Regions from separate parts of the Marinobacter sp. L-80 genome, predicted to be linked through region 1. Evidence: predicted binding sites of a transcription regulator. Region 1 holds the regulator's gene; each other region holds the start of a gene.
The links. The regulator FliA, encoded in region 1, starts transcription of late flagellar genes. The targets are predictions, from matches to a motif close to CTAAAGTTTNNNNNNNNNNNGCCGNTAA.

Region 2: AC13E3_RS11835 (methyl-accepting chemotaxis protein) is a predicted target of FliA. The motif match lies at 3,945-3,972, and genes of this name have one in related genera.
Region 3: AC13E3_RS06010 (methyl-accepting chemotaxis protein) is a predicted target of FliA. The motif match lies at 7,166-7,193, and genes of this name have one in related genera.

Annotation. Positions count from the first base shown of each region.
Region 1 covers NZ_JBSXOI010000077.1:334,265-344,244, forward strand. The annotation lists gene AC13E3_RS21085 (chemotaxis protein CheA) at 1-606, opposite strand, end outside; gene AC13E3_RS21090 (protein phosphatase CheZ) at 623-1,408, opposite strand; gene cheY (chemotaxis response regulator CheY) at 1,429-1,812, opposite strand; gene AC13E3_RS21100 (RNA polymerase sigma factor FliA) at 1,975-2,718, opposite strand; gene AC13E3_RS21105 (MinD/ParA family protein) at 2,750-3,562, opposite strand; gene flhF (flagellar biosynthesis GTPase FlhF) at 3,631-4,938, opposite strand; gene flhA (flagellar biosynthesis protein FlhA) at 4,999-7,179, opposite strand; gene upp (uracil phosphoribosyltransferase) at 7,398-8,036, shown strand; gene AC13E3_RS21125 (uracil-xanthine permease family protein) at 8,039-9,295, shown strand; gene AC13E3_RS21130 (hypothetical protein) at 9,276-9,713, shown strand.
Region 2 covers NZ_JBSXOI010000067.1:196,109-206,088, forward strand. The annotation lists gene AC13E3_RS11805 (hypothetical protein) at 1-438, shown strand, start outside; gene AC13E3_RS11810 (sulfite exporter TauE/SafE family protein) at 435-1,166, opposite strand; gene AC13E3_RS11815 (YchJ family protein) at 1,266-1,724, shown strand; gene AC13E3_RS11820 (rhodanese-like domain-containing protein) at 1,732-2,112, opposite strand; gene AC13E3_RS11825 (thiol-disulfide oxidoreductase DCC family protein) at 2,196-2,570, opposite strand; gene AC13E3_RS11830 (CHAD domain-containing protein) at 2,554-3,906, opposite strand; gene AC13E3_RS11835 (methyl-accepting chemotaxis protein) at 4,132-5,808, shown strand; gene AC13E3_RS11840 (response regulator) at 5,809-6,987, opposite strand; gene AC13E3_RS11845 (TRAP transporter substrate-binding protein) at 7,148-8,212, shown strand; gene potA (spermidine/putrescine ABC transporter ATP-binding protein PotA) at 8,354-9,475, shown strand; gene potB (spermidine/putrescine ABC transporter permease PotB) at 9,468-9,980, shown strand, end outside.
Region 3 covers NZ_JBSXOI010000051.1:26,674-36,653, forward strand. The annotation lists gene AC13E3_RS05975 (ATP-binding cassette domain-containing protein) at 1-4, opposite strand, end outside; gene AC13E3_RS05980 (putative selenate ABC transporter substrate-binding protein) at 4-870, opposite strand; gene senB (selenoneine biosynthesis selenosugar synthase SenB) at 1,054-2,028, shown strand; gene selD (selenide, water dikinase SelD) at 2,025-4,301, opposite strand; gene AC13E3_RS05995 (helix-hairpin-helix domain-containing protein) at 4,301-4,954, opposite strand; gene AC13E3_RS06000 (hypothetical protein) at 4,995-5,393, opposite strand; gene AC13E3_RS06005 (carbon-nitrogen hydrolase family protein) at 5,566-7,086, opposite strand; gene AC13E3_RS06010 (methyl-accepting chemotaxis protein) at 7,235-9,121, shown strand; gene AC13E3_RS06015 (hypothetical protein) at 9,136-9,980, opposite strand, start outside.

The DNA of each region.
Region 1 (9,980 bases):
TTCGAATTCGTCGTCGGTTATTTCGTCGTCTCCAGAACTTTCCTGGTCACCGCCGGCCGATCCGGCGCTCGAAGCCGAGGAAACCTCCGCTGATTTCTCGTCCTGCAGTGCGTCCAGAAGCTGTTCGAACTCGTCGTCGGTGATGTCGCCACCGTCTTCTGCCGGTTCGCTCTCTTCCTGCTCAGGTTGAGCGGCAGCGGCCGGTGCCCCCTCGCCTTCAGGCTGGGCCAGGGCATCCAGACGGGCAATAAGTTCGTCCGGAGCCGGTGTCAGCTCCTCATGATTGCGGACCTGCTCAAACATGGCATTGACGTAGTCGAGTGCTTCTAGAACCACGTCCATCAGTTCGGAATCCACCTTGCGCTTGTGATTACGCAAGATGTCGAAAACGTTTTCCGCGGAATGGCAGCAGTTCACCAGCGCTTCAAGCTGAAGGAAGCCGGCTCCGCCTTTCACGGTATGGAAACCACGGAAGATGGCGTTGAGCAGATCACTGTCGTCAGGATGTCGCTCAAGATCTACCAACTGCTCTGACAGCTTTTCGAGGATCTCGCCGGCTTCTACGAGGAAGTCCTGCAAAATCTCTTCATCAGCATCAAACGCCATGCGTTACCCTCATTATTCAGAAACCGAGACTGGACAACAGGTCGTCTACGTCGTCCTGCCCCGAAACTACATCTTCACGCTCATCGGCCTTGATCTGGGGCCCGACGCCCTTCTCTGCAGACTCTTCTTTTTCTTCAATCTGGTGCACCGTGCCCGTGAGCTGGTCCACATGACTGGCCATCACCACCAGGCTGAGCATCTGCTCCTCAACCTCTTTCACAAGGGCGGTGACCTTCTGGATGACCTGACCTGTCAGATCCTGATAATCCTGAGCCAGCAGGATTTCCGACAGGTTGCTGTACATGGTGTCGGCATCGGTTGCCATGCTGACAAAAAAGCGATCAATCCGGCCGTACAGCTCGCGAAACTCAGCCGGCTGCATTTCCCGGCGACGCAGGCGCTGCCACTCATCACGCAACGCGGCGGCCTCGTCTCTGAGGGCATTGGCCACCGGCATGGTTTCCTCAACCAGGTCCATGGTCCGGTTGGCTGCTTCACCGGTCATCTGCACAACGTATTCGAGACGATCAGAGGCATCTGTCATCTTTGACAGTGCTTCCTGTTGCTCGGCGTTACGGGGATCAATCTGGAAGTTCCGGATTGCTTCGTGCAGGCTCCGCGTCAGCCGCCCTACCTCACGGTACAGACCCTGATCCCTGACTTCGCTGAGTTCATTGATCAGGGTCATGGCTTTGGCATAATCACCCGCATCAACACTCTCGGCCAGTTCCGCTGCCTGCCGCTGGAGCTTTTCCGTCACCTCCGGTTCAAGGCCCCGATGGTTCTTTTTGCTATCGCTCATGAGAGCCATCCGACCTCTGGTTACTGGATTCTTTCAAAGATTTTCTCAATCTTTTCCTTGAGCACGGCAGCGGTGAACGGCTTGACCACATACCCGTTTACGCCTGCCTGGGCAGCGGCAACGATCTGGTCGCGCTTGGCCTCAGCAGTTACCATCAATACCGGCAGGGTTTTCAGATTCTCGTCCGCCCGAACGGCCTTGAGCAGGTCGAAGCCTGACATGCCAGGCATGTTCCAGTCGGTCACCAGAAAATCGTATTTGCCGCTTTTGAGCATTGGCAGTGCCGTGTTGCCGTCGTCAGCTTCATCGGTGTTGGTGAAGCCAAGATCACGCAGCAGGTTCTTGATGATCCGTCGCATTGTGGAGAAGTCGTCCACAATGAGGATTTTCATGTTTTTGTCCAATGGGACCTCCAGTTAGTAACACCCGGAATTCGTTTGACCTTTGCGTTCAAAGTCTAGCAGGCCGCTGTTTTAACCGCTTATTGTCGGACCTTTGCTTCGGTTGTAAAGCATCGGTTACCAAAAACTACAGACTACCTCGTTGGCGACACAGACTGAACGCGGTCAGTTGTCCGATTCCTGACGCCAATCCGAGAGCCGTCCCCGAAGGCGCAGGGCTGCCTGGCTGTGAATCTGGCTTACCCTGCTCTCACTGACGCCGAGCACCGCGCCAATCTCCTTGAGGTTCAGTTCTTCCTGGTAGTAAAGGCTCAACACCAGCTTTTCCCGCTCCGGCAGGTCTTCAATCGCCTCAGCGAGGCTCCGCCGGAAGGCATCGGAGGACAACCCCTCAAGGGGATTATCCTGCGTCTCTGTCTGTTCTATCGGCAGCTCTCCGGATTCATTGAGCTCGTCGAGGCTAAAAAGTCGACCGCTGTTGGAACCGGAAAGGTAGGAGTGGTATTCGGGCAGCCCCATACCCAGCTCTTCGGCCACTTCCTGGTCGTGGGCTTCGCGGCCAAGTCTATCTTCAACGGCCTTGATGGCCTGGGAAATGCGACGGGCGTTGCGATGCACGGAACGGGGGACCCAGTCACCCTTGCGGATTTCGTCCACCATGGCGCCGCGAATACGGATACCGGCGTAAGTCTCGAAGGTAGCACCTTTGGTAGAACTGTAACGCTGGGCGGCCTCGAGCAGACCGATCATGCCGGCCTGCATCAGGTCTTCAAGCTGGACGGACGCCGGCAGGCGAGCCATCAGGTGAAGGGCAATTTTCTTGACCAGCGGCGCGTGCTGCTCAATGAGCTGAGCCGGCTTCTGCGCACTTGACTGGTTATAGATTCCGAGGTTTTTCGCCAATGTCATGTATCCGGTTTTTTGTTTGACTGGATCCGATTCAGACTTCGACGAGCCGCTCCACAAAAAATTCCAGATGCCCACGGGGCGAGGACGGCAACGGCCAGCTATCTACCTTGTCCGCCAGCGCCTTGATGGCCAGTGAAGCTTTCGCCCTGGGATAGGCGTCCAGCACCGCACGCTGCCGCTGAACCGCTTTCTTCACGGCCTCATCGTAGGGAACTATTCCTACGTATTGTAGTGCCACATCGAGGAAGCGCTCGGTGACCCGGGTCAGTTTTTCAAACAGATGCCGGCCTTCCTGCTCATTCCGAACCTGATTGGCAAGAATACGGAAGCGGTTGGTTCCATAATCACGGTTCATCAGCTTGATCAGGGCATAGGCATCGGTGATCGAGGTCGGCTCGTCGCAGACAACCAGCAGCAGCTCCTGAGACGCTCTCAGAAAACTGACCACTGACTCGGAAATCCCGGCGGCGGTATCAACGATCAGGACATCGATCTGATCACCCAGTTCGCTGAACGCATTAATCAGCCCGGCATGTTCCATGGGGCTGAGCTGGGTCATTCGTTGGGTACCGGAAGAGGCGGGGACAATCTTGATGCCACCGGGTCCATTCACCAGAACGTCCTTCAGATCACAATCGCCGGCCAGAACATCCTGGAGGTTGCGATTGGCAGTGATGCCCAGCAAGACGTCGATATTGGCCAGCCCCAGATCGGCGTCGAGCAGCACCACTCTCAGGCCTTTCTGCGCCAGGGCAATTCCGAGGTTCACCGACACGTTACTCTTGCCGACACCACCCTTTCCGCCGGAAACTGCAATCACCTGTACCGGATGTGCTCTGCTCATACTGTTTTTGGTCTCTCGCCACGTTTCGCCGGCTTTGTCTCCGACGCCTGTTGTCAATCTGTCCGGTCTCAGGCGTGCTCTTTCAGGCCCTCTGCGACCGCTTGCTGTTGCTGGAGTGTTTTCAGCCGATCCACGGCCAACCGCACCAGCGGAACGGCTTCTGCGTGGTGCAGGTCTTCAGGAATCTTCTGGCCGTCTGTGTAATAGGCTACCGGCAGACCGGTTTCCATCACAAACCCGAGAGACTCGCCCAGCGTCAGGGCCTCGTCGATTTTGGTCATCACACAGCCCGCAAGATTTGCCATCTTATAGCAATGCCACACGGATTTCATGATGCGAGGCTGACTGGTTGCCGAGACCACCAGATGGGTTTTGATATTGTGATGGCTGCGAGCCAGTTCGGCCAGCTGTTCCTGATAGCCTTTGTCCGCACTGGTCAGTCCGGCGGTATCAATCAGCACCAGATGACGGTCTGACAGCTCGTCCAGAATATCGTCCAGACTGTGGCTCTCATCCACGACCCGAACCGGCACATTCAGGATCCGACCGAACACGAATAACTGCTCGTGCGCCGCCACCCGATAGCGATCCGTGGTCACCAGTGCCACCGAGTCGGAACCGTGTTTGAGCACGTAGCGCGCGGCCAGCTTGCCAATGGTGGTGGTTTTCCCGGACCCTGTCGGACCCACCAACGCGTAGGCGCCGCCCTCATCCAGCCACTCCATGCGGGAGGTCCGAACCCCGGTACACAGCATTTTCAGGGACTGCTTCCAACCGTCTTCCAGGCGCCCCGCCTTGTGACGACGGGAAATTGACCCCGCCAGATCACTGCCGAGGCCGAACTCCTGCAAGCGCTCGGCAAGCCTCTGCTGCACGGCGGTGGTCGCAGAAACCTCCGGCTCCTGTTGCGGCCGATGGCCCTGCATCATGTCTTTGAGCGAGCTGATCTCGGCCCGCATCTGCGCCAGCTCATCAGAATAGGCTTCCCTCGGCGCCTGTGGCAGAAGTTCAATATCACCAAAACCACCGCTCACCTCTTCCTGAATGGCAGCGAACGAACCGGCGTAGCTCGCGCCCTGCGATGCCCGCTTTTCCCGTACTTCACGGATGCGGTCCCGGGACCGGCTCAGCTCGTCCTCAAGACGCCTGTGCTGGTCGGCCTGCATCTCGGCCAAGCGGGACCCGTTGGTGGCTTCTTCTGCCTGGTTGCCCAGTCGCTGGCGCGCCATATTCTCGTCATAATCCAGCGCCGTCACAATTTCGACACCGCCGTCGACCCGACGATTGGAAAGGATCACGGCGTCCGGCCCCATCTGTTCACTGACCTGCTTGAGCGCCTCGGCCATGGTCTGAGCAAAAAACCGTTTTACTTTCATGATGCCTCTTCCTCCACCGGCAACGCCGTGCCGGCGCTGTCCGCTCTGTCATCCGCGCCGTTACTGGCCAACGGACGCCACGATCGTAATCTGTTTGTTATCCGGAATTTCCTGGTACGAGAGCACATGGAGCCGCTCTACCCCGTAGCTGGCGAACTTCGCCAGCACCGGCCTCAGGGGCCCGGACACCAGCAGAATGGCTGGCTTGCCGAGCATCTCCTGACGCTGGACGCTCTCCTGAAGCGAGCGCTGGAGTTTTTCAACCATATTCGGCTCCAGAACCAGGCCAATATCTTCCTGTCCGCCGGATTGTTGACTCTGCTGAACAGACTTTAGCAATAACTGTTCCAGATCCGGATCCAGGGTGATCACCGGTATCTCTGATTCGTTGCCGCAGATACTCTGGACAATCATCCGGCGCAGGGACTGCCGCGCAACGGTGGTCAACAGCTTCGGATCCTGACTCTTCGGATGCACGTTCACGATGGCCTCGGCAATGGACCGCATGTCTCGGATCGGCACTTCTTCCTTCAGGAGGTTCTGCAGCACTTTCAGCAGCAGACTGATGGATACGGTGGTGGGTACCAGTTCCTCGGCCAGCTTCGGAGAAATCTTTTCAAGCTGATCCAGCCATTTCTGGACTTCCTCATGGCCCAGCAGCTCGTGGGCGTGTTTCTGCAGTACCTGGTTAAGGTGGGTCGCGACCACCGTACTGGCATCGACCACGGTATAGCCGAGCGTCTGGGCCTGCTCTTTCTTGTCTGGCTCAATCCAGCTGGCGTCCAGACCGAACGCCGGATCCTTGCCTTCAATGCCTTCTATCTTTCCGAATACCTGACCGGGGTCGATGGCCAGTTCGCGGTCCGGATGGATTTCCGCTTCGGCAATCGTCACGCCCATCAGGGTGATGCGGTAGACGTTGGGCATAAGATCGAGGTTGTCTCGAATGTGGACCGAGGGCATCAGGAAGCCGAGATCCTGGGACAGCTTTTTACGAACGCCCTTGATACGACTGAGCAACTGGCCACCCTGTGACTTGTCCACCAGCGGGATCAACCGGTAACCCACTTCCAGACCGACAATATCGACAGTGGACACATCGTCCCAGCCCAGCTCCTTGGTCTCTCCGGGGGCCGGTAATTGACGCCCCTGATCGCCGCCAGCGTCACCGCCTGGAGGCAGATCACGACCCGCCGGCCGTGGAGCCGCCCCGCCCGCGCCCCTAGTCGGGAATGCGCCATCTTCTTCGACGGTCTGTCGCTGGTGCTTCCAGATATACCAGGCAGCGCCGGCGGCCAGTGCACCCAGACCCAGGAAGGCCACGTGGGGCATGCCGGGAATCAGACCGAGAATGATCAGGATAGCGGCGGCAATGGACAGCGCCTTGGGCGCGCTGAACATTTGCTGGAGGATCTGGCCGCCCATATCCTGGCTGGAGGTAACCCGCGTTACCATGATTGCAGCAGACGTGGACAGCAGCAGCGAGGGAATCTGTGCCACCAGGCCGTCACCAATGGTCAGTAGCGCATATCGCTCCATGGCCAGCCCGAAATCCAGACCGTGCTGCAGCATACCAATGGCAATACCGCCAATGATGTTGATGGCAAGAATCAGCAGGCCGGCAATGGCGTCGCCCTTCACAAACTTGGACGCACCGTCCATGGAGCCGTAGAAATCCGCTTCCTGGGCGATTTCGGCACGACGATGCTTGGCCTCATCCTGATTGATCAGGCCGGCGTTCAGGTCCGCATCAATCGCCATCTGCTTGCCGGGCATAGCATCCAGCGTGAAACGGGCGCTCACCTCGGAGACCCGGCCGGCACCCTTGGTCACGACCAGGAAGTTGATGATCATCAGGATCGCAAACACCACCAGACCCACGGCGTAATTGCCGCCGATCAGAACGGCGCCGAAGGATTCGATCACTTTACCGGCGGCATCGCCGCCTTCGTGGCCGTTCAGCAGAACAATCCGGGTAGACGCCACGTTCAGGGCGAGACGCAGAAGTGTGGCTACCAGCAGGACTGTCGGGAAGGACGCAAACTCCATCGGCCGCAGGGCGTAGACACACACCAGCAGAATGACAATGGACAGGGTGATGTTGAAAGTAAAGAACACGTCCAGGAGGAACGCCGGCATGGGCAGAATCATCATGCCCAGCAAGCCCATCAGCATGATTGGTATGCCCAGGTTGCCCCGCGTCAGGGTTTTGACGTTATTGAGGACTAAAGCTCTGTCCATGCCGGATACTTCTCCGATTGGCCGTGCCTGCAGGCGTTTTGAAGGTCGAAAATCTGACACCGGAGCGTCGTTTGGAAGGGTTATCGCAAGATCCGTACCAGCCCTTAGTGGATTTCACGGAACCGGCCATTTGCGGCCTGACTCCCCTTGCCAGATGCGGTATCCTTGCGCCATTTGATCGCGACGCCAAAATTCCAACCAGACACACAGGTGACCCCATGCCAATCCACGAGGTAAAACACCCTCTGATCCGCCACAAGCTCGGCATCATGCGCCGTGCGGATATCAGCACCAAGAATTTCCGGGAGCTGGCACAGGAAGTCGGTGCACTCCTGACCTACGAGGCCACCAAAGACTTCAATCTGCAGGAAAAGACCATCGAAGGCTGGGCAGGGCCGGTTAACGTGGAACAGATTCACGGCAAGAAGGTCACCATCGTGCCGATCCTGCGGGCCGGCCTTGGCATGCTTGACGGTGTCCTCAGCCTGATTCCGGTGGCCCGGGTCAGTGTTGTCGGCCAGATCCGCAACGAGGAAACCCTCGAGGCCAGCACCTACCTTGAAAAGCTGGTGGGCGAACTGGACCAGCGTATGGCCATGATTGTCGATCCGATGCTCGCCACCGGCGGCTCAATGATCTCCACCATTGACCTGCTCAAGAAGGCCGGCAGCACCGAGATCCGGGCCCTGGTGCTGGTTGCCGCGCCCGAAGGTGTTGAAAAGGTTCTGGAAAAACATCCGGACGTGTCTATCTACACCGCCTCCGTTGATGAGCGCCTCAACGACAAAGGCTACATCCTTCCGGGTCTCGGCGATGCCGGCGACAAAATCTTCGGCACCAAGCAAAAGGACGTTTAAGAATGCAGGACCATACCAACGACCCGGTCTGGAAACAGGCCATTGCTGGCTCCCAGATGCTGCTGGTGGCGTTCGGCGCGCTGGTTCTGATGCCACTGATTACCGGGCTGGATCCCAACGTGGCCCTGTTCACCGCCGGCCTGGGCACCCTGATCTTTCACGTGGTGACCGGCGGTCAGATCCCGATTTTCCTCGCGTCGTCCTTCGCCTTTATTGCCCCCGTGATTGCCTCCAAAGGCAAGTTCGGCATGGAAGAGACACTCGGCGGCCTGATGGCAGCGGGTATTCTCTATATTTTCCTCAGTGGACTGGTGCGGCTGCGGGGCACCGGCTTTGTCCGCCGCCTGCTGCCGCCAGTGGTTATCGGCCCGGTGATCATGACTATCGGTCTCGGCCTGGCGCCGGTTGCCGTTCACATGGCCTCCGGCCGCACCGGTGATGGCGCCAACCAGCTGATTCCCTACGACACGGCGATCTGGATCGCCATGATCTCGCTGGCCGTAACCATCATCATGTCGGTCTGGTCGAAAGGCATTTTCCGGCTGATTCCGATCATGTTCGGCGTTATCACCGGCTACATCCTCTCCGCGTTTGCCGGTATCGTGGATACCACGCCAATCCGGGACGCCGCCTGGTTCGCCGTTCCCAACTTTGTTGCGCCGGAATTCAGCTGGGGCGCCGTGCTGTTCATGATCCCCGTCGCCATTGCCCCGGCCATTGAACACATCGGTGACGTGCTGGCCATCGGCAACGTGACCCGAAAGAACTACCTGGAAAAGCCGGGCCTGCACCGCACCCTGCTGGGTGACGGCCTGGCCACCAGCGCCGCCTCCATGCTTGGAGGACCGCCCAACACCACCTACTCGGAAGTCACCGGCGCCGTTATGCTCACCAAGAATTTCAACCCCAAGGTCATGTGGTGGGCTGCCTGCATCGCCATTGTTCTGGCTTTCGTTGGCAAATTCGGCGCAGCACTGCAAACCATCCCGGTGCCCGTCATGGGCGGCATCCTCTGCCTGCTGTTCGGTTCCATTGCCGTCGTTGGCCTGAACACACTGATCCGCCACCAGGTAGATCTGTCGCAGTCTCGCAACCTGGTTATCGTAGGCGTTACCCTGGTGTTCGGTATTGGCGGCATGGTGCTCGGGCACCTCGAAGGCATCGCGCTCTGTGCGGTGGCTGCCATCATCCTGAACCTGATACTGCCCGGCAGCCGCGAGGCATGGGGTAAAGCCGTCTATGAGCAGAAAGCCGACTGACAGCTCCGGCATGCCCCCCCGCGGCATTCGGTTACGGCAGAAACACCCTCTGCTCCACATGGTCGAAGCCGATCTGCCCGACATGGCCGCCCGCAAGGCCCTCCGCCTGATGGCCACCGGCCGACTGGCCGCCGCCATGGCCAAACGCCCGGGCTCGGTTTACCTCTCCGAAAGCTACTACCAACCCCGCCAGCCGGTGCTGAACACTACCCTCAAAGTGCTCGGTGGCGTCCTCGGGGCCGTTACCCGTAGCGAGGTACCGTTCCACTTCCAGACCGACGAGCAGGCCCGCAAGCACTTCCTGTCCTGCGGCTTTACCTCGACCACGGTCCATGACCCGCGGGCCTCGTATGGGATACTGCCGATTCCGGAAAGCCGCGGGGAGCCGATGGTTCGGGTTATCGAGGCTGGTTGCTGATCTCGCCTTCCACTCCTGCCCCAGCCTGATGATTTAGCGGGAAGAGGTTCGTGGGGCTGCCTCCCAAAAACCGCTACGAGCACATCCATGTGCGCTTGGCGTCGGCCATCCTTGGCCGCCGACATTTTTGGGAGGCAGCCCCACAAACCTCGCAAACCCGACGGGAATCCGCCAAAAGCTCCTGAGTTGGATGGGTATTTTTCAGCGATATCGAAGGGGTTTGATAAGCGGTTGTGGGTGGCCTTTTCAGGACTGTCTGTGGCCATG
Region 2 (9,980 bases), on a different contig from region 1:
GGCCGGTGGTTGCGCCAGCTCGGCGTACATTCGTCCGGGGTTGCCTGGATCCCGTGGCTGGGTATGGTGGCCAGTGTGTCGCTTGCCGCCTATACCCTGGCGCTGGGCCATGCCGGCGACGGCTTCAATCTGGTCCGCCGTGTTGGTGTGGTTCTGTATTTTTCGCTCACCTTCATCTGTGAGTTGCTGGTTAGCGCCGGCTTGCGCAGCCATCCACTTTGGAAACACACGGGCATGAGGCTGTTGAATCTCTGCCAACTGACCCTCGCTGTGGGGATTCTTTCAGTGATCCTGAATGGCGTGGCCCCGGAGTTCTATAGCCGCAAGGACGATGCTTTCGAGTGGATCCTGGCTTTCCTGATCAACGCCAATGCCATCTGGCTGGCGCTGCTCTGGCGCAAGAATCGGTTCCGTGTCCGGCTCTGGGCCGATTCCTAGAGCGGGAGCAGGCCGCGAATGAGGGCTGCGGTTCCGGCGATGGCCGCGATGCCGAGAATGACCGGGCGAAGGCCTTCAAAGGGCATGCGGTTGACGAGTTTGCCGGAAAGCCAGAAGCCCAGGAATACGCCCGGGAAGGTCACTGCGAACAGGAACAGCTCCCGCGTTCCCAGGTAGCCGGAAGCGAGCAGGCCTGACAGGCTCAGGACGCTGGCCGCCAGAAAGAACGCGGACATATTGGCCCTGACCAGAGGCCCCTTTTCATTCTGGTAGATCAAGGCGATCGGTGGCCCACCCACTGCGGTAATCGTGCCCATATAGGTCGAGGCGGCTCCGGCCATCACACTGTTTCGGGCATTCAGCGCTGGCTTGAGCCCACCAATGCTGAGCGCTACCCCGGCGAGAATCAGCACACCAAAAATCAGCTCGAAGCCCGCCGTCGAGATCACCAGCAATGTCAGAGCCGCCAGAATTGCGCCGACAACTCCGCCCACAATGGCAAAGCGCACTTCCCGGACCTGCAATGCGCCTCGATTGCGTATCAGCATGAAGACAGTAAGCAGAGTGGCATTCAGTATCAGGGGGCCGGGGACCAACACCGGGCTGATAAGAAAAAGCAATGGCGCAGCCAGTGTACCAATGCCATAGCCGGCCACGCCCTGCAGGCAGGCCCCGGCGAGAATGGCAAGGTTGGCCAGAAGAATCTGTAACAGCGATACATCCGTCAAAGGAAATCACCAGGAAGTCGTTGGAAAAGGCCGGAGCAGTACCGGTCAGATATTGATACACTGCGGGGCCAGGAGCAAAGTCGAAAAGAATGATCCCCGATGACCCAGCAGCCTGAACACCAAAGTTGCCCCTGTGGCAGCGGCAAATCCTACCCCGAATGCTGCCAGCCGTTCCATCAGGATAAACCGGCTCCGTCGCCGGAGGCATTGATGCGGTCCCGTTACGCAGCGTTCGTTCTCGATCTTCCGGATTACCTGCGAGCCACCTGGCACCAGAGCACACGACCACAGACGCTCACTCTGGCAGACTCGCCGGAATGGACCGGTTTGCAGATCCTGGACACCAGTGAGTCGGGCAATCGCGGCAGGGTTCATTTCCGAGCGCTCTACCGCCTGGGCAAGGGCTGGGGCTTTCTCGAAGAAAAATCCGATTTCGTTCAGGAGCAGGGCCGCTGGTATTACCTTCGGGGAGACACCAGCGAGGGCCAGTTGAAGCCCGGTCGGAACGACGCCTGCCCCTGTGGCAGTGGCCGGAAGTACAAGACCTGCTGCCTGTAGGTATCCATTACTCGAACGAGGGCAGTTCCGGCTTGGCGACCGGTTTGCCTGCTTCCTGCCAGGCATCGAATCCACCGGCGATGGACTGCACATGCATGTAGCCCATTTCCTTCAGGGCCTTGGCGCTCAGGGCGGCTCGCCCGGATGTTTTGCAGTAGCAGACAATGTTCATGTCGCGGCTCTCAAACGCCGGATCGTTGGTAAACTTGAACTCCAGCAAGCCGCGGGAAATGTTCACCGCGCCCGGTATATGGCCAGCCCGGTATTCATCCGCATCCCGCACATCCAGCAGAAGATCGGCATTCCTGATGGCATCGTCCGCCTGATCCAGGGGCACTTCCTGGATTTCTTTCCTGGCGGCTTCTACAAGGTCATGGGCAGTTTTCATGGCTGAGCTCCTCAAACTGATGGAATAAGGTTATGCCTCAGGATAAGGGTTCGACCGCCGAGCGTCACTCCGCATATGTACGATTAAGCCGCCTCGTTGTTACCGAAGGCGCAGGCGTACTTACGTTCAAAGCGCTTATCTGCCCATCTCCCGTAGATACGCGAGGCAATCTGGAAAATGCCGGGCCACAGCAGGGGCTTGAACAGAAAGCCATAGGGCGTGTGGGACCAGGCCCGAACGTTTGCAGGCAAGCCGATGACCCATTCCCCGGTCCAGGTCATCAGGTGCAGGCGTCGCAGCAGGGTTTCATGGCTCGGCAAATTGCCGCTGCCATCACGCTGTTCGTGAATGTCTGCAAAAATCAGGTTGCCCCGTTGGAGTTTGCGCAAAGTGCGAATCTCCTTGGCACACAGTGGGCATTGTCCGTCGTAAAACAGGGTGTCATAACGGGGCTCCATCAAGTCCTCCAAGGGTCAGAATCTGTTTCCGGGCGTCCGCTTTACACTCTTCCAGGGTTTCCAGGATCCCGTCGAGGGCAGCGGGTAAGACCTCCGGGGCCGCCTTGCGGAACTGGTCAAGCAGCTCGATCTGAACATGGAGATCCTGGAAGCGGCCGTACAGCTTTTGGCGTGCTTTCATCGTTTTCAGCTCGGGCTTCCAGATTTTCGAGTCCAGCTCCATCAGGTAACGGATTCGCTTGAGTTGCTTGCGAAGCCGATGAATATCCTCATCCGGGGAGGTATGCATCAGCTCAGCGGTCAATCTGTTGAACCCTTTTATACGGCTCTCCACCGCCTTTCGGATGTCTTTTGCCCTCAGCGTCTCCGCCAACTTCTGGAACTTTCGGGACTCAATGAGGTTCAGCCAGTGCTCCATGCTGTCGTGATAGCGCTTGCTCTGCAGGCGCTTGACCAGTTTTTTGTGGCGGTTGGCGGTTTCCTGTTCGAACCAGATCTGCAGGGCTGCCCGGATTTCCGAATTGTCGCCACACAATTCAGGCAAGTCCTGGAGAAAAACATGCAGATCGCGTAACGGTCCCGTCGCACGGGCATGACGTTTCAGGGTTTTAACCGCTTTTGCCAGCGTCTTGTCACCGGTCACTTCCTGCACCGATTCGGCAATGGCCCGGCTGCGCCGAATCGCAATCCGGTATTGGTGCAGGAATTCGTCGTCCAGGCCCAGGATAACACCACGCTCCAGTTGCCTTAGCCGATCATGTTGGTGGTGAAGGGCCTTGGGGATGTCCCTTGCCGGGTCGTCTCCCTCGGTTCTGGCTTTCTTTTTAAGTTTCCGTTCGAAGTGGGCATAGCTGTAATCCTGTGGCGTCATCAGAGCCACCAGCTTGCCCTTGCCCCGGTCTAGCTGGTGCCAATGTTTGATCGGGAGGCGGATGTGAATGAAGCTGGCGGTAGGTAGCTGTTCGGGAGGATGTTTCAGCAGCCACTGGGCCAGTTCCAGCAAGGCAGGATTGTGACCTACAAGCGTGATTCCGGAATCAGCGTCGCGATGTTCTAGCCAGGCGAGCAGACGCCGGTAGTCAAAGGTGTACAGCTCGGCAAGATGCTGGCAGCGCTCGCGAGCAGCCATCTCAGGCGCTGCCCCCTCAAGTGTGGCGATGGCGCGGGTGGCATCACTGCTGAAGATCTCGCCCTGGAGCGCGCCCGATGCTTCCAGAGCCCTGCCCAGAGGTACCAGTTGACTCTCGCCCCGGGCGTTCAGTGGCCGCTCCCGGTCACAGAGCGTTTCATCGGCCCAGCTGGATTTGGCATGGCGTACCAGAAACAGGTGCTTCATTGGTCTACCTTCGTAGTGGTCCTTTAGTCTGACGCTTGCTCAAGACATTTACGTTACTGCCGTTACTCTACTTGTCTGAAAACATTGGCGGAAGGTCCGTTTATCCGTAGCGCTGAACACGCGCAGAGAGAGTCAGTGAAATCTCTTTTAACAAACTGGAACAGATCGTCTGAGTTGGTCTGTGGATAATCCGCATCAATAGCAAGTTCCCGGGAGTTTGAAAGCATGAATGTTCTGAGTCGGTTAAAAATCCGAAGCCGCTTACTTATCGCTGTACTTGTGCCTGTACTTATAACGGCGGCAACCCTCGCTTGGATCACCGCCAATCAGATTCAGGCAAATGGCGAAGCCGAACTCAAACGCCTGGAGACCAGTCTTCTCGATGCACGTAAGACCGGGCTGCAGAACCTGATTGATGCTGCTGAGGCAGTGGTGTTGGAGGCCAAGAACGACCCTTCAATGACAGAAGCGGAGGCGAAGGAGGCGGCTGCCGCGCGTCTGCGTTCTATCCGTTTTGACGAAACCAATTATGTATTCGCCTACACCCGGGATGTTTTCAACCTGGCGTATGCTCCAGATCCTTCGAAAGAAGGCCCCACGTCAAACCCGGTTGTCAGGAAACTGGTTGGCAATCTTTTCGACGCGGCCCGCGGTGAGGGCTTCTATGGCTATGACTGGATGAACCCGGCCTCTGGCAATGAAGAACCCAAGATGTCCTACTCCACGATCATCCCGGACTGGGACTGGATGATCGGTGCTGGCGTCTACATTACCGACATTGATCGCCAGGTAGCAGCAGCTCGCGAAAAAATTGAAGCCGGTATGGCCGAAACCCTGGGCTTTATCCTGCTGGTGACAGTGCTGGTGGTCGTGATTGCCCTGGTAATCGGCATCTTCGTGGGTCGTAGTGTGACCCGGCCACTGAAGAGCGTCAGCAACATGATGCAGGAAATCGCCGACGGTGAGGGTGACCTGCGCCAGCGCCTGCCAGACGAAGGCAATGACGAACTGGCCGAGCTGGGCCGGCGTTTTAACGCCTTCGTGGTCAAGATCCAGGACACCATGCGTGAGGTGGGCGCGACAACAGACCAGGTGGCTTCTGCAGCGGAAGAACTGAGCCGGGTTGCAAACGAGACCCGGGCTTCGGTTCAGGAGCAGGGGTCCGAGACGGATCAGATTGCCTCAGCCATCAACGAAATGGCCGCCACCATCCAGCAGATTTCCGGTAATGCCAATGAAGTTGAAAGTTCGGCCTCAGACGCCGATCGCATGGCCCGGGAAGGTGGCGAAACCATCAGCAGTGCTCAGGGCGCCGTGAACAAACTGTCCGAAGAGATTGAAGATACCGCCCGAAGCATCAATGCCCTGGCGGAAAAGTCCGATGAGATCCAGCAGGTGCTGGATGTCATTCATGCTGTGACTGAGCAGACCAATCTGCTGGCCCTTAATGCCGCCATCGAGGCTGCACGGGCTGGTGAGCATGGGCGTGGTTTCTCAGTGGTTGCGGATGAGGTTCGCCAGCTGGCGAAACGCAGCGCCGAGTCTGCTGATCAGATTCGCACCATGATTGACGGCTTTGTTACCGAATCCAAGGCATCGGTTGAGCGGATGAACAAATCACGCAACCGCTCGACGGAAACCGTCGAAAGAATCAATCATGCAACCAGCGCGTTGCGAACCATCGAGACATCGGTCGGCAAGATTCATGATCAGGTGACTCAGATCGCCACAGCCTCAGAGCAGCAGAGCCAGGTCGCCGAAGAGATTAACCAGAACGTGGTCCGTATTGTCGATGCTGCCCAACGCAGTGATACCGGCGTAAACCAGACCAACGAAGCCAGCCACGAACTGGCGCGCCTGGGGGAGAGCCTTCGGGAGCTAGTTGGTCAGTTCAAGGTCTGATCAGCGGCTGTCGGTCGCATTGATGAGCTCGCGCAACCTTCGGGAGCGTTTGGCACGGGCGCGGACCGTGGCGGTCAGGTAGTCGGTGTCGAACGGCTTCAGGACGTAGTCGTCGCCTCCGAGGGCAACACTCAAGGTTTTCTCATCCTGATGAGACTGTGACGTCAGGAAGACGATGGGAGTGGCATCGAATTCACGGTCCTCCCTGAGGATGGCAGCGAGTTCCGTCCCGGAGACGTTGGGCATCACAATATCCAGAATGATGACATCTGGCCTGATCGCCCGCGCAACTGTCAATGCCTGCAGAGGTTCCTCGCAGGCATGTACCTCAAGCCCAACATATTCCAGCTGTATTTTTGCGGCCTGCAGGGCGGTTTGATCGTCATCTACCAGCAGAACGCGGTAGGTTGTCGTGTGCTTGCGCTCGGCGAATTCATGGGCGAGGTCCATAAGGCGGTCTTTGGTGACCGGTTTGACCAGATAGCGCGAGGCACCCGCCCGGAGCGCTGCAAGCCTGGCGGGCATTTCGTCATGGATGGAAAGAAAGATAACCGCCGGCATTCTCCCCAGCCGGTTGCGAAGCTGTCGAATGATGTCCGGCCCCGCGCTCATGTCCTCGCCAAAGGCGACGTCCATAATAATCATGTCTGGCCGGGCAAGCGTTTCAAATATATCCAGATAAACCGACGAAGACAGGAAAACTTCCGCATCAAATCCGGCCTCAATAAGCCAGGTAAGCATTTCCTGAGCCACCAACTCGTCATCGTCCACAATGTGGATTTTCCGAGAGCCGCGTTTACTGGGTCCAGGGCTTTCCTCAACCGGCTTCAGGTCGCAATTTCGCATGGTCTCGACCAGCGTATCCATCGTTTCTCTTTTCGAAAGAGCGTCGAGAGGATGCGTGTGCCAGTTCTCGGCAAGAGACAGCAACTGCCTTGCTGCTGTAGAAACATACTCAAGACCGAGAGAACCGGAAGTGCCAGCGAGCTTGTGGGCCTCCTGGTATAGCAGTCCGAGTGAGGCGTTCAGGTTGTCGAGCCCGAATGCATCACTCGGGTCGGTCGGTATCGCGTCGATGAGCGCTTCGAGACGTTCAAACGTCTCGGGCAACTTTTCCACGTAGGCGGCCCGGAGGGCCTCTAACTGTGCCCGATGTCTGGAAAGCTCGTTGTCTGGCATGGACTGTATCCCGGATCCCTGGAATTACTGCAATCAGTGGTATTCAACATAGCCAATAAACGCCCGGATGAACAGATTTTGGCCTTTTTTAAACTCTCAGGTTACTATCTCCGAGGCATCAAAAATCACAACATAACAATGAAATAGAGGTTCAACGACAATGACCCACCTGCTGAAAGCAACGGTAGCGTCGGCGCTGCTTCTCGCAAGCAGCATCGGCCTCGCCGAGGAAAACTATACTCTGCGCCTTGCGCAAACCTGGGGGCCAAACTCTCCGGTACTGGGGGAGACTGTTCAGCATATGGCGGACATGGCAGAGACCATGTCGGATGGCCGTCTGCTGATTCGCATAGATCCATCCAACAAGCACAAGGCCCCCTTCGGAATCTTCGATCTCGTTCGCAACGGCCAGTACGACATGGGCCATACCGCGTCCTATTACTACAAGGGCTCAATCCCGAACGCTATGTACTTCACCACCATTCCGTTCGGGCTGATCGCGCCCGAGATGTACGCCTGGTTCTACCACGGTGAGGGCATGGAGCTGATGCAGAAGGTGTATGAACCCTATGGCATGCTGTCCTTCCCGGGTGGTAATACCGGTAACCAGATGGGTGGCTGGTTCCGCGAGGAGATCAATTCACTTGAGGATCTTCAGGGCCTGAAGATGCGCACCCCGGGGTTCGCTGGCGAGGTTATGTCGGAATTGGGTGTTGCCGTGACCAACCTGCCGCCGGGTGAGCTGTACACCGCACTCGAGCGTGGCACCGTGGATGCCGTTGAATGGGTCGGTCCTGCCCTGGATTTCCAGATGGGTTTCCACCAGATCGCCAAGTACTACTATTCGGGCTGGCAGGAGCCGGGCGCGGAAGTTCAGTTCCTGATCAACAAGAAGACCTGGGAAGAGCTGCCAAAGGATCTTCAGGAGATCCTGCGGGTTGCCATGCGCACCGCTGCCTATGACATGTACATCCAGAGCACCCACCAGAGTGGCGTGGCCTGGGATCGCATGAAAGAAGACTACCCGGATGTAACTCACAAGGTATTCCCGCCGGAAGTCATTGATGCCCTGCGCAGCACCACTAACCGTTTGCTGGCCGAAGCCGCTGAGAAGGATCCGCTTGCGAAAGAAATTATCGATTCACAGCGTGACTACCTCAAGCAGGTTCGTCAGTGGACCAACATTTCCGACAAGGCCTATCTGAACAGTGTGGCTGAAGACTGAAGCCTGACAATACCTGAGAGCCCGTCGAAGGCTTGAGGGCTTTGTCAGTCAAAGGGGCGCCGGGGCTGTAATACCCCGGCGCCCCTTTTTGTTTGCGTCGGTTTCTGGAAAAATAGGCCGCTCATTCTTTGGGCAGCGCCGATGAAACAGACACTGCTATCCCTGAGCAATCTTTCCAAGCAATTCGGTGGCAAAACGGTGCTCGACGGTCTGGATCTTGAGATCTACGACGGCGAGTTCATTACCCTGTTGGGGCCTTCCGGCTGCGGTAAGACTACGCTGCTGCGCCTGATGGCGGGCTTTGAGCATCCTGACGAGGGCACCATTACCCTGGCGGGAGAAAATCTCACTCACACCGCCCCGGAAAACCGGCCGCTGAATACCGTTTTCCAGCACTACGCGCTGTTCCCCCACATGTCAGTGTTCGACAACGTGGCCTACGGCCTGAAGATGGAAAAACGTCCCAAGGACGAGATTCGCCAGCGTGTCGATGAAGCCCTGGCCATGGTGCAGTTGCAGGATTTTGCCCGGCGCAAGCCCCATCAGTTGTCCGGCGGACAGCAGCAGAGGGTCGCCATTGCCCGCGCGGTGGTCAAACGCCCACGCCTGCTGCTGCTGGATGAACCCCTTTCGGCCCTCGATTACAAACTGCGTCGCACCATGCAGGTGGAGCTGAAGCGCCTGCAGCGGGAGCTCGGCATCACCTTTGTCTTTGTGACCCACGATCAGGAAGAGGCGCTGTCGATGTCGGATCGGGTGGTGGTGCTCAAGGATGGCCTCGTTCAGCAATTGGGAACGCCCCGGGAAGTCTATGAGCGACCGGCGAATCTCTTCACCGCGCGGTTTGTGGGTGAGACGAACTTTTTTCCGGGCACCGTTGAGTCGGTTCAGAACGGTTCCATTACCGTGGATGTCTTCGGCCTCAAACGAACCCTGCGCCGTCCGGATTTCCCGGTTCGCGAAAGCCAGCGCCTGCACGTTTTGCTTCGACCGGAAGATATCCGGGTTCTCGACCCTGACGACGAGAACGGCGTCGCAGGCAAGATTGTCGAGCGCAATTACAAGGGCAGCACGCTGGATTCGGTCATCCATCTCGCCGATGGCACCGAAGTTCTGGCCAGTGAATTCTTTGATGAAGATGACCCGGCGTTTGATTACCGGCTTGGAGAGCCCGTAAAAGTCAGCTGGGTTGATGGTTGGGAATGGCTGCTTCCAGAAGAAGCCAGCCAGAGGAGCGAAGAGGAACTGCCGGCCGATGCATAGCATTATGCAGCAGCCGTTCAAAAACGCTGTCCTGATTCTGGTCTGGGGCTGGCTCCTGTTCCTGGTACTGGCGCCGAATCTGCTGGTGGTAGGCGCCAGTGTCATGACCCGTGACCCGGTCTCGTTCCTGTCTCTGCCCCTGAATCTGGATGCCTATCGCCAGCTGTTTGATCCCCTGTATCTGGACGTCTTCCTGCATTCCCTGTACATGGCGGCGATGACCACGCTGGTGTGTTTGCTGATTGGCTATCCGTTTGCCTGGGCCCTGTCCAAAGTGGGCAAGCAACGTCAGCTGGTCCTGATCTTCCTTCTGATCGTGCCGTTCTGGACCAACTCTCTGGTGCGCACCTACGCACTGAAGCTGATCCTCGCCACCAATGGGCTGCTGAACAGCGCCTTGATGTCGGTCGGGCTTATCGATGAGCCGCTGCAGCTGCTTTACACCGAGGGCGCAGTGATCATTGGCCTGGTGTATCTGCTGTTGCCGTTCATGATCCTGCCACTG
Region 3 (9,980 bases), on a different contig from region 1:
CCATCAATCAATGATTCCGATTTCTTTCGCTACTTTGCGAATCGGCTCATAATCGTCGTTTGAAGCGGGAATAAAATCAGAACGCGGGAAGCTCTCAAGCAGCTCGGGATCATCAAGCGAGAGCAGGGCTTCGCGAACGCGATCGGTAAAGCCTTCGCCGTAGTTTTCATCCACGTCGCCACGGATGCTCCATTGATAATTCGGGAACCCGGGTGTTTTCCAGATGACCTTCACGGCGTCGGTATCAATGTTTCCGTTTTCGAGTTCTTTTTCCCAGACCGCGAAGTTCATCGCGCCCACTTCGTAGGTGCCGGACTCGACCAGACGGAGGGTGCGAGTGTGGTTGCCGCTGTAGCCGACCCGAGAAAATACATCTTCAGGTGCTTCGCCAAACGTTTCGCGGATGTGGTACTCCGGAATCAATCGTCCCGACGTTGAGCCCTTTGATCCGAAGGTAAAGGTCTTACCACGTACGTCTTCTGGCAGGCTATCCTGACGATCCAGGCCGGTGCTCTCATGAGCAATAAAATAGACGTAGAAGGCCTGGTCTTCAGTCCCCTGTGCGATTGCCTGAGAACCGGGTACAAGTGATCTCGCCTGAACACCCGACAGGCCGCCGAACCACGCCAGCTGCACTTGGTTATTCCGGAAGGCGGAAACGGCAGCCGCATAGGATTTCACGGGGATGTACTTCACATCGGCATCCAGTTCCTCGGAAAGGTAGTCCGCAATGCCGCGGAAACGCTCGACGAGCTTGGTTTCATCTTCGTCCGGGATTGCCGTAAAAATGAACGTCTGCGCGGTCGCGGCGGCTGAAAAAAGAGAACAGAGACCAATAATCAGCAATTTCCGTATAAGATTGTGGGTCATGGTTTTTCCTTTTTGGAATGGATATTTACAGTGCAGAGATGAAGTGAACGACTCCAGCTTCAGAAGGATACCTTGATTTAGGTTAACCCTGAACAGCTATACGGTTTGCGGGTTTAATTGGCTCAGGGCCGAACACTCCATTTTTCAGTAAGCTGGGTTCAATCAAAGACAATGCATCTGATAATGATCACGCCGGCGCAGCCGGGTTCGAAAGCAGGAAACCGGGCAACGGCGGAACGGTGGGAGACCTTGCTGCAAAGTGCCGGGCACTCGGTCGACGTGGTTACTGAATACCACGGGGAACCCTGCGATGCGTTTATAGCCCTGCATGCCTGGCGTAGTGTCGATGCCATACGGCATTTCCGCGAAATCTGGCCTGAAAAGCCGCTCATCGTGGCTCTCACCGGCACGGATATCTATTACCACCAGCACGAATACCCGGAAGACACCCGGTATTCCATGGGCGCGGCCGATGCGCTTATTGGTCTGCACGACTTGGTAGCGCACGACATACCCGCCGGCCTTGCCAGCAAATTGGTCACGCTATACCAATCGGCTGAGGGGCCGGAGGCCTTTCCGGCGCGGCAAGCGGATCTCACGAAAGAGAGTTTTGGCGCTTGTGTGATTGGTCATCTTCGGGACGAAAAGGATTCTCTGAGGGCGGCTTATGCCGCACGATTGCTTCCGAAGGACTCGAAGGTACAGGTTTTTTGTGCCGGCAGGGCCCACAACGACGCATGGCACAACAAAGCAGAGCGGGAAATGGCTGAAAACCCACGCTTCCAATGGCTCGGCGAGCTGGATAAAACCCGCACCCGGCAGTTGATGGCGAACAGCCAGTTAATGGTGATCAGCTCGGTAATGGAGGGTGGCGCAAACGTGGTCTCCGAAGCCTGCCGGGCTGGCTTGCCGGTGTTGGCATCCGACATTCCGGGCAATGTTGGTTTGCTGGGGCGTGACTATGCCGGATATTTTCCCGTTGGCGACGAACAGGCGCTGGCCGGTCTGCTGCAACACGCAGAGACCGAACCTGGGTTTCTCGAAAGCCTCAAAGCCCAGGTTGGTAATCTGGCCGAGCGTTTCCTGCCCGAAAAAGAACAGGCATCCCTGGAGCAGGCGCTACACCTTGCAATGCAGCGCTGCTCACAGGGACGTTAATCCCGCAGGGAAATAGGCTCGATGGGCCCCGATTCATCCTGGGCGGTAATTCGGCCGATGATGGCTGTGTGCGGATAGCCCAGGGCTTTCAGTTCCCGTACACACTCCTCTGCCTTGTCCGCCGCAACGCTTGCCAGCAGACCACCCGCCGTTTGAGGGTCAAAAATCAGGGGATATCGGGCATGATTTACCCATTTTTCCTGATCCCGGATACCCCGGCGCAAGCGGATGTTTGCTGGTTGCAGGGAACTGAGGATCCCTGCTGCCGCTGTTTCCTCCGCGCCCGGAAGGATCGGGATGGCAGAAAGGTCCAGTTCGGCATCCACACCCGAGGGCTTGGTCATTTCAACGAGATGCCCGAGGAGACCGAAGCCGGTAACGTCTGTACAGGCTTTTGATCCAAATTTCCTGAGGCAGTCTGCTGCCGCCTTATTGGACTGGACCATGGAGGCGAGGGCGGAATCGATCCACCGACCTTTGGCCGCCAGCTTTGCGTGAGCGGCAAACAGGGTGCCTGTACCGATGGGCTTGGTGAGAATCAGGGCATCGCCCGCTTTCAGGCCACCTTTGCTCATGACTTCTTCCGGGTCGATCAGGCCGTTGACTGCAAAGCCCAGGGCCAGTTCCTTGCCCTCGCCGGTGTGCCCGCCAACCAGCGCGCATCCTGCCTCGTTCAGCACTTCAACAGCACCAGACATCATCTGATAGACGACATCCTCAACCTTGGACTCGATGCCGTAAGGCACCGTGGCAACGGCCGTGGCACTCTGGGCTTCGGCGCCCATGGCAAAGACGTCACCGAGGCTATGATTGGCCGCCACCTTGCCAAAGATGTAGGGGTCGTCAATGAACGCACGGAAGAAATCCACGGTGTGAACCACGGCTTTGCCGGGCGGCACCGTCAAAACGGCGGCGTCGTCCGGGGCGTGAAGGCCGATCAGGATATCGTCCCGCTCGATGGGTTTCAGCTCTCCCAGGGCACGCGAAAGAACGGTGCTGCCCACCTTGGCGCCACAACCACCACAACGCATGGCAACCGCCGAAATGGCCTGGGAGGCTTCCTCGGCATTCTGTGCGGCAGCCGTATCCGGCAGTTTGGATTCTTCCTCCATTGGAGGCAGATCGTTGAACTTCTTCATAAAGCGGCGATCGATCCAGTCTTTCCAGCGCCAGACCCAGGCGCCGTCGAACTGCAAATCTCCCCGGGAGGCCACAGCGTACTTGTCCCCGGTGCTGATTAGCGCTAACCACTTCTTCTGCGGATGAAAATCCTTCGGATCCTTGCCGGTTGCAAGCCGCTTGAGGTTGTCGGCGAGGGGAGGGCCCTGTCTTACCGCAAATACCCCCGCTTTTTCTCGGGGGTGATTCAAGACGTTGGCAATATCGCCAGCAGCAAAAATGCTGTCGTCATTCTCCACTTGCAGGGTATCGCGTACTCTCAGGAACAGCCCATCGTCCAGCGCCAGGCCTGTGTCCTTGAGCCATTCCGGGCCACCAGCCCGGGTTACCCAGAGCACTTCGTCCGTTTGCAGGGTTTCGCCGGATTCGGTAATCAATAACCCTTCCTGAACCTTGCTGACTGGCGATCCCAGATGGACCTTCACACCACGATTCGACAAGGTTTTTCGGAAAACCTCACGCACCTTGGGGTTGTGGGTCGGTAGAATTTGGTCGGCGGCGTCGAAGAGGTGGAAATGCAGCTGACCGGGATCTTTACCACGCTGTTTCAGTTCATTCTTCAGTCGAAACTGCATGGCGAGGGTCAGCTCAACGCCACCGGCACCAGCGCCAACCACGGCAACCGCCAGCGGCCCGTCGTAATTCTCGATACGGGAGAGCAGTGCAAGCCAGCGGTTGTTGAAGCCGGTGATCGGCTTAACCGGAACCGCGTGGTCGGAAGCGCCTTCCACTTCATTGACCCTAGGAGACGAGCCAATATTGATTGACAGTATGTCGTAGGGCACATCCGGGCGACCGCGGCAGATAACCCGCTTCTGATCCCGGTCGATGCCCATGGCTTCGGCCCGGTAAAAGCGCGCACCAGCGTACTCCGCCAGGCGGCTCAGATCGATGTGGACATCGTCGTAGCTATAGTGGCCGGCCACGTAGCCCGGCAGCATGCCGGAATAGGGGGTGTGGGTGTCGCGGCAGATCAGGGTCAGGCGCACGCCGGGAACAGGGTTCATCGCGAACCGCTTGAGTACCCCGACGTGGCTATGCCCGCCGCCAATCAGGACAATGTCCCGTAAAACAGGCTGGTCAGGCGTTCGCATCAGCCGATTTTCTTGGCTTCAGCGCTGAATTGGCTGTATCCCTTGACGTTTGAGAAGGCCTTCAGCTTTTCCTGGTCTTCGGCAGACGGATTGGCGATCTGGTCGATGGAGGTAATGCCAGCGTCCTTCATCTTCTTGGCGGTGGCCGGGCCGATACCTTTAACCAGTGTCAGGTCACTCTTGTCGACCGGCTTTGCAGCCTTGGCAGTTGGTGCTTTCTTGGCTGAAGGCTTCTTCGCCGCAGGCTTGCTGGTCGCGCCTTTGGCTTTGGAAGCTGTTTTGGCGGTTTTCTTCGGCGCTGATTTCTTGGCTGCCGTGCTGGCCTCTTTACTCACTTCATCTGTGAGCTTCTTGACCTCTTCACCCGCTTCCTTGGAAGCCACGCCAAGACGCTCGAGAATGCTGCTCTGCAGTTCATGGAACTCTTCCAGGCGGCGCTCAAACTCTTCGTGGAAACGCTTCATCTCGCGGTCGCGAAGCTCGTCGATTTCCTTCAGCAGCTTGCGAACAGGCTCCTGAACCTGGTTCTGCAGGCTGTCGAACTGCTTCAGCGCATCGTTCACCAGGCCTTCGATCTGGGAAGAAGTCTTTTCGAACTCCTTGTTGACCTTTTTCACGATTTTATCAACGTTCTGTTTGGTTTTCTTCGCCATGGAATGTCTCCTTACGGGCAGGTTTCAACGAAAATCAATGTCAGGCCATCTGCCGGAAACCGGACATGGAGCCTGGGGAACGACGTGATTTGAGCGACTGTTTTTTGGATAGCACTTCCCGGATTCTGCGGAGCTTTTCCGCCAGCGACGAGCTGCCGTTGGAGTCGAGCTCTACAAAATCGATTGAATAGAAGAAGTTACTGCAGTGTTTTCTGCGTTCGGTCACCAGCCCGGCGAGTCCTTCTGCGCGGATCTTGTCGAACGGCATGTCCATCACGAGATCGAGCACCACGGTATCACCGGGGTTGAACACTTTGTCGGTTTTCATAACACATCCGTAGCCGTCCAGCTCATAAAGGGCGGCTTCGACAAGTTCCTTCCGAAAAAGGCCCTGTCTGACTCGGAATCGTGCGACAAGGTCCGGCAATGCTTCGTTCATGAATCGGGTTCTCTGGTGATTTCCGTATCCACAGCAACCTGTCTCATTGGGAGACAGGCTGGATATTGGTTAAACAATAGACACTGAATTCTAGTTTTGCAACGCCATCAGTGCCATACGATCGACCGCTAACGCAGTTATTTAACAAATTGACCTGGCTGATCAGGCCAGTTTACTTGGTCTTCAATTCATACATATCAACGCGACGATCTTTCAGGTTAGTGACAGACCCCTCGTTACGCACCAGTTTCAGCTTTTCCAAGTCCATATCGGAGAACATGATCATCTCCGTATTCGGCGTGGTTTCCGCCATAACTGCATCGTGCGGGAAGGCAAAATCCGAAGGTGAGAATACGGCAGACTGAGCGTACTGGACGTCCAGGTTCTCGACTTTCGGCAGGTTGCCAACGCTACCAGTGACGACCACATAGCATTCGTTTTCGATTGCGCGGGCCTGGGCGCACTGGCGAACCCTGAGGTAGCCGTTTTTGGTGTCGGTCCAGAACGGCACCATGATGATATCAACCTCCTGGCTGGCAGCAATACGGCCCAGTTCAGGGAATTCGATGTCATAGCAGATCATGATGGCGACCCGGCCGGCATCGGTCTCGAAGACCTCAAACTGGTTGCCGCCCTCGATCACCCAGTCGCGGCGTTCGTGGGGCGTGATGTGAATCTTGCGTTGCTCATCAACACGACCGTCCCGGTGGCAGAGATAGGACACGTTATACACCCGATCGTTTTCGATCAGCGGCATGGAACCGGTGATAATGTTGATGTTGTAGCTCACCGCCATTTCAGACATCTCTTCCCGGAACTGCTGGGTAAATCCGGCGAGGAAACGGATGGCCCGGGTCTGGTCCATCTGATCGGTCAGTCCCATCAGCGGCGCGTTGAAAAACTCGGGGAAGATGGCGAAGTCACTTTTGTAATCAGACAAGGCGTCCACAAAATACTCAACCTGCTCGAGCACCTCTTCAACCGAGGTAAATTCACGCATCTGCCACTGCACGGCGCCCAGCCTTATCTGAGTTTTCTTGACGCTCAGAACCGGGGAAGGTGGGGTGTAGAGAATGTTCCGCCATTCCAGCAACGTCGCGTAGCCCTGGGATTTCTCATCCTCGGGAAGGTATTTGTGCATCAACCGCGTAACCTGGAAATCGTTCGAGAGCTGGAAGCTCAGAATCGGATCGTAGATTTCCTTGCGATCGACCCGTTGAATGTACTCTTCGGGTGAATACTGTTCGGCGTATTTGAAGTAGCTCGGTATGCGCCCGCCCGCCAGGATGGCACGCAGGTTCATGGAGCGGCAGAGTTCTTTTCGCGCTTCGTAGAGTCGACGACCCAGGCGGTAGCCCCGATAGTCGGGGTGGATAAAGACATCCAGCCCATAGAGGGAGTCACCATTGGCGTTGTGCCAGATCTTCTCGTTACGGAGGATCAGATCGTCGTAGGTGTGCGGGTTGCTGAAACGCTCGTACTTAACGCAGACCGTCAGCGCAACCGCAATAAGCTGGCCGCTTTCCTCAATGCAGATCTGGCCGTCGGGGAACTGCTCCACCAATGCCTTGATGGTGTCCTTCGGCCAGGAGCCTCCGATGTCGTCGTATACCCGATCCATAAGCTTCTGAAGCTGATCGTAGTCATCAAGCCTCAGGTTCCGGAGGTTGAGGTGCAGTTCTTCATGGGCCATTCAGTTCGGCTCCCGTTCGTTATGGAATGAGGACAATCTCAGCGTCTGCGTCAATAATTGGAAAGTTTAACAGAAGCCGCTAAAGACTTCGCACCATGGGCCGAAACACACATTAACGAATATCAATTTTATTGCTGAGGATTCGACCGTGCAGCTGACATTCGGGCAAAAGCTCCTGACTGCTTTCGGTATTCTGTTGCTGTTGGTTATGGGGGCTTTTACGCTCTCTGGCGATTTACGATTACAAAGCACCACCGAAACCTATGTGAACGCGCTGATCGACGACACCGTACAGCAGAGCACGTCGAGCATCGCAGAGTGGCTCAATGCCCGGCTGGTGATGACTGAAGCCACCGCCAAAGCCCTGGAGAATGCCGAGAACGACGAAGAGGCGCGGGTCATTCTTCAGGCCATTACCACCGGCGGCGGCTTCCGGGATGTCTATGTCGGGCGTACCGACGGCTACATGCTGATGAAATCGCCGGAGGCGAATGCCACGCTGCCAGCGGATTACGATCCCCGCCAGCGCCCCTGGTACAAGAAGGCCATGAGCCTCGGAAGCGCCTCGTTCACCGAGCCGTATCAGGATGCCAGCACCAACGACATGATCATCTCCACACTTGCGCCCGTGAAGCGCGGTGAATACGAGGGCGTGGCCGGTGCTGATATCGGCCTGGGCGCGATAGCAAAAACCCTGAGCACAGTCACACTCGCGGACACCGGTTACGCTGCTTTGATCAATGAGCGTGGCACCATACTGTTCCACCCACGGCAAAGCCTTGTCGGCAAGAACATCAGTGAGCTCATTGGCGGCAAGCCGGATCTTGGCGGGGACGCTCACGAATACAGTAATGATGACGGCAACTGGGAGGCCAGCTTCCATCCGATCAGTGAAGCGCGCGGCGTGCAATGGTATCTGGGGACCTTTGTAAACGCGGACAAGATCAACGCACCGGTCCAGAGCGCCAGAATGACTGGATTGATCATGGCCGTGATCGGCCTGATCGTTTCTCTGGTGATCCTGCATCTGGGCATCAAGGTTCTGATGGCGCCGGTTCGCCGCTTGAACAAGGCCATGGCGGACATTGGCAGTGGTGATGCTGACCTGACCCAGCGTCTGGACGACAGTGCAAAAGATGAATTCGGTGAGTTGGCCCGGAGCTTTAACCAGTTTGTCGAGAATATCCAGACGGTTGTTCGGGATGTCCAGAAGGGTAGCGCCGAACTCGGGGAAAATGTCAGCTCGCTGAGAGATACCGCCAGTACCAGTCGTTCGAGCGTGGAGAGCCAGCAGGCCGAAATCGACATGGTGGCGACCGCGATCAACGAGATGTCGGCCGCTGCCGGCGAGATTGCCCAGAACGCACAGCAAACCGCAGACGCCGCCAACACCGCGGATGCGGACAGCCGGGCTTCGCTGGAGACCGTCGCTGCCTCCCGGGACGCCGTACAGAAGCTCTCGAAGGAGATTAATGCGGCCGCAGAGGTCATCCACACCCTTGGCAAGGACGTTACATCAATCACAACAGTGCTTGAAGTGATTCAGGGTATTGCAGAGCAAACCAACCTGCTGGCATTGAATGCCGCGATTGAAGCCGCTCGGGCCGGTGAAGCAGGGCGGGGCTTCGCAGTTGTGGCAGACGAGGTACGTAACCTTGCCCAGCGCACCCAGTCCAGCACCGAGGAAATCAACGACATGATTGAGCGTCTGCAGAAAGGCGCCAATGATGCGGTCGATGTCATGAATGCCTCAACTGCAGTATCCAATGTCAGCATGGAAAAAGCGCAGGACGCTATGGATGCCCTCAACCGGATTGCCGAGGCAATCACGTCCATCAGCCAGATGACGTCGCAGATTGCCACAGCATCCGAGGAACAGACGTCGGTTACCGAGGAGTTGAATTCGTCGATTACCCGGATTGCAGATCAGGGCCAGGAAGCGGCCGCCGCGGCCTCCGAAAACGATGTTTACAGCGGGCAAATTGAGCGCATCGGCACCGCACTGAGCCAGAACGTGTCGAGGTTCCGGGTGTAAGCGAAGAGCGACTGTTAGCGGCTTAGGACTTCCAGCCGACGGCGCAGGTTCTCGAAGGTTTTGCGCCCAACGTAACGGGATTCTTCGCTCAGGTACGGGTTTTCGAGAGTAATGACCTTACGCTCGTCGAGATCAAGCTCTTTCACAGCGCGGGCGTAGTAGTGCCTGAGGAAATCATTGAAGCTGCCATCGTGGATGGCGCGCTCAATTCCCAGCTGAAGGCGATGGGCGGTTTCCTGGTCTTCGGGACCGACAAAGAGATAGGACGGCATCGGGTAGGCGATCAACAGATCAGGCTCAATTAGGAGATTAGGATCCTGCTCCAATTCCAGGTCGTAAAGCACTTCGCTTACGCCCCTGGCAAAACACTCGAAGCGTTCATTACGCAACATTCCGAACAGTATTTCGTATCGGGAGTGAGTGACCACCGGAATACCGTTGGCTTCAAGCACCGGTGTGTCTGGCCAGTGGGCGCCCTGGCCAATCCGAATCTGACTGTCTCTCAAGTCATCCAGAGTCTTGATTCCCGCAAACCGGGGCAAGGATTCCGGCATGACCACGCAAACCCGAAAACCGAGCAACCCGCCATCGACCGGAAACGGTATGGCGGTCAGGGACTTCTCCCGTTCTGCGGAGGTAGCGACATTGGCGATGTCAACTAATCGTGATTGGCCGTCTGTCAGTTCCCTCAGTACGCGGCCCTGGCTCAGCTCTTCACTTCTGATGATCTGAAATTCCCCGTACTCTGGCGTCTTCTTCAGAGCAAGCTCCACCAGGGCCCGGATGGCAGGGCTGTCGTAATTCCGGTACCAGAGTACGTAACCGCGCACGGCTGCCTGCGACGCAGTGGTCGATGACG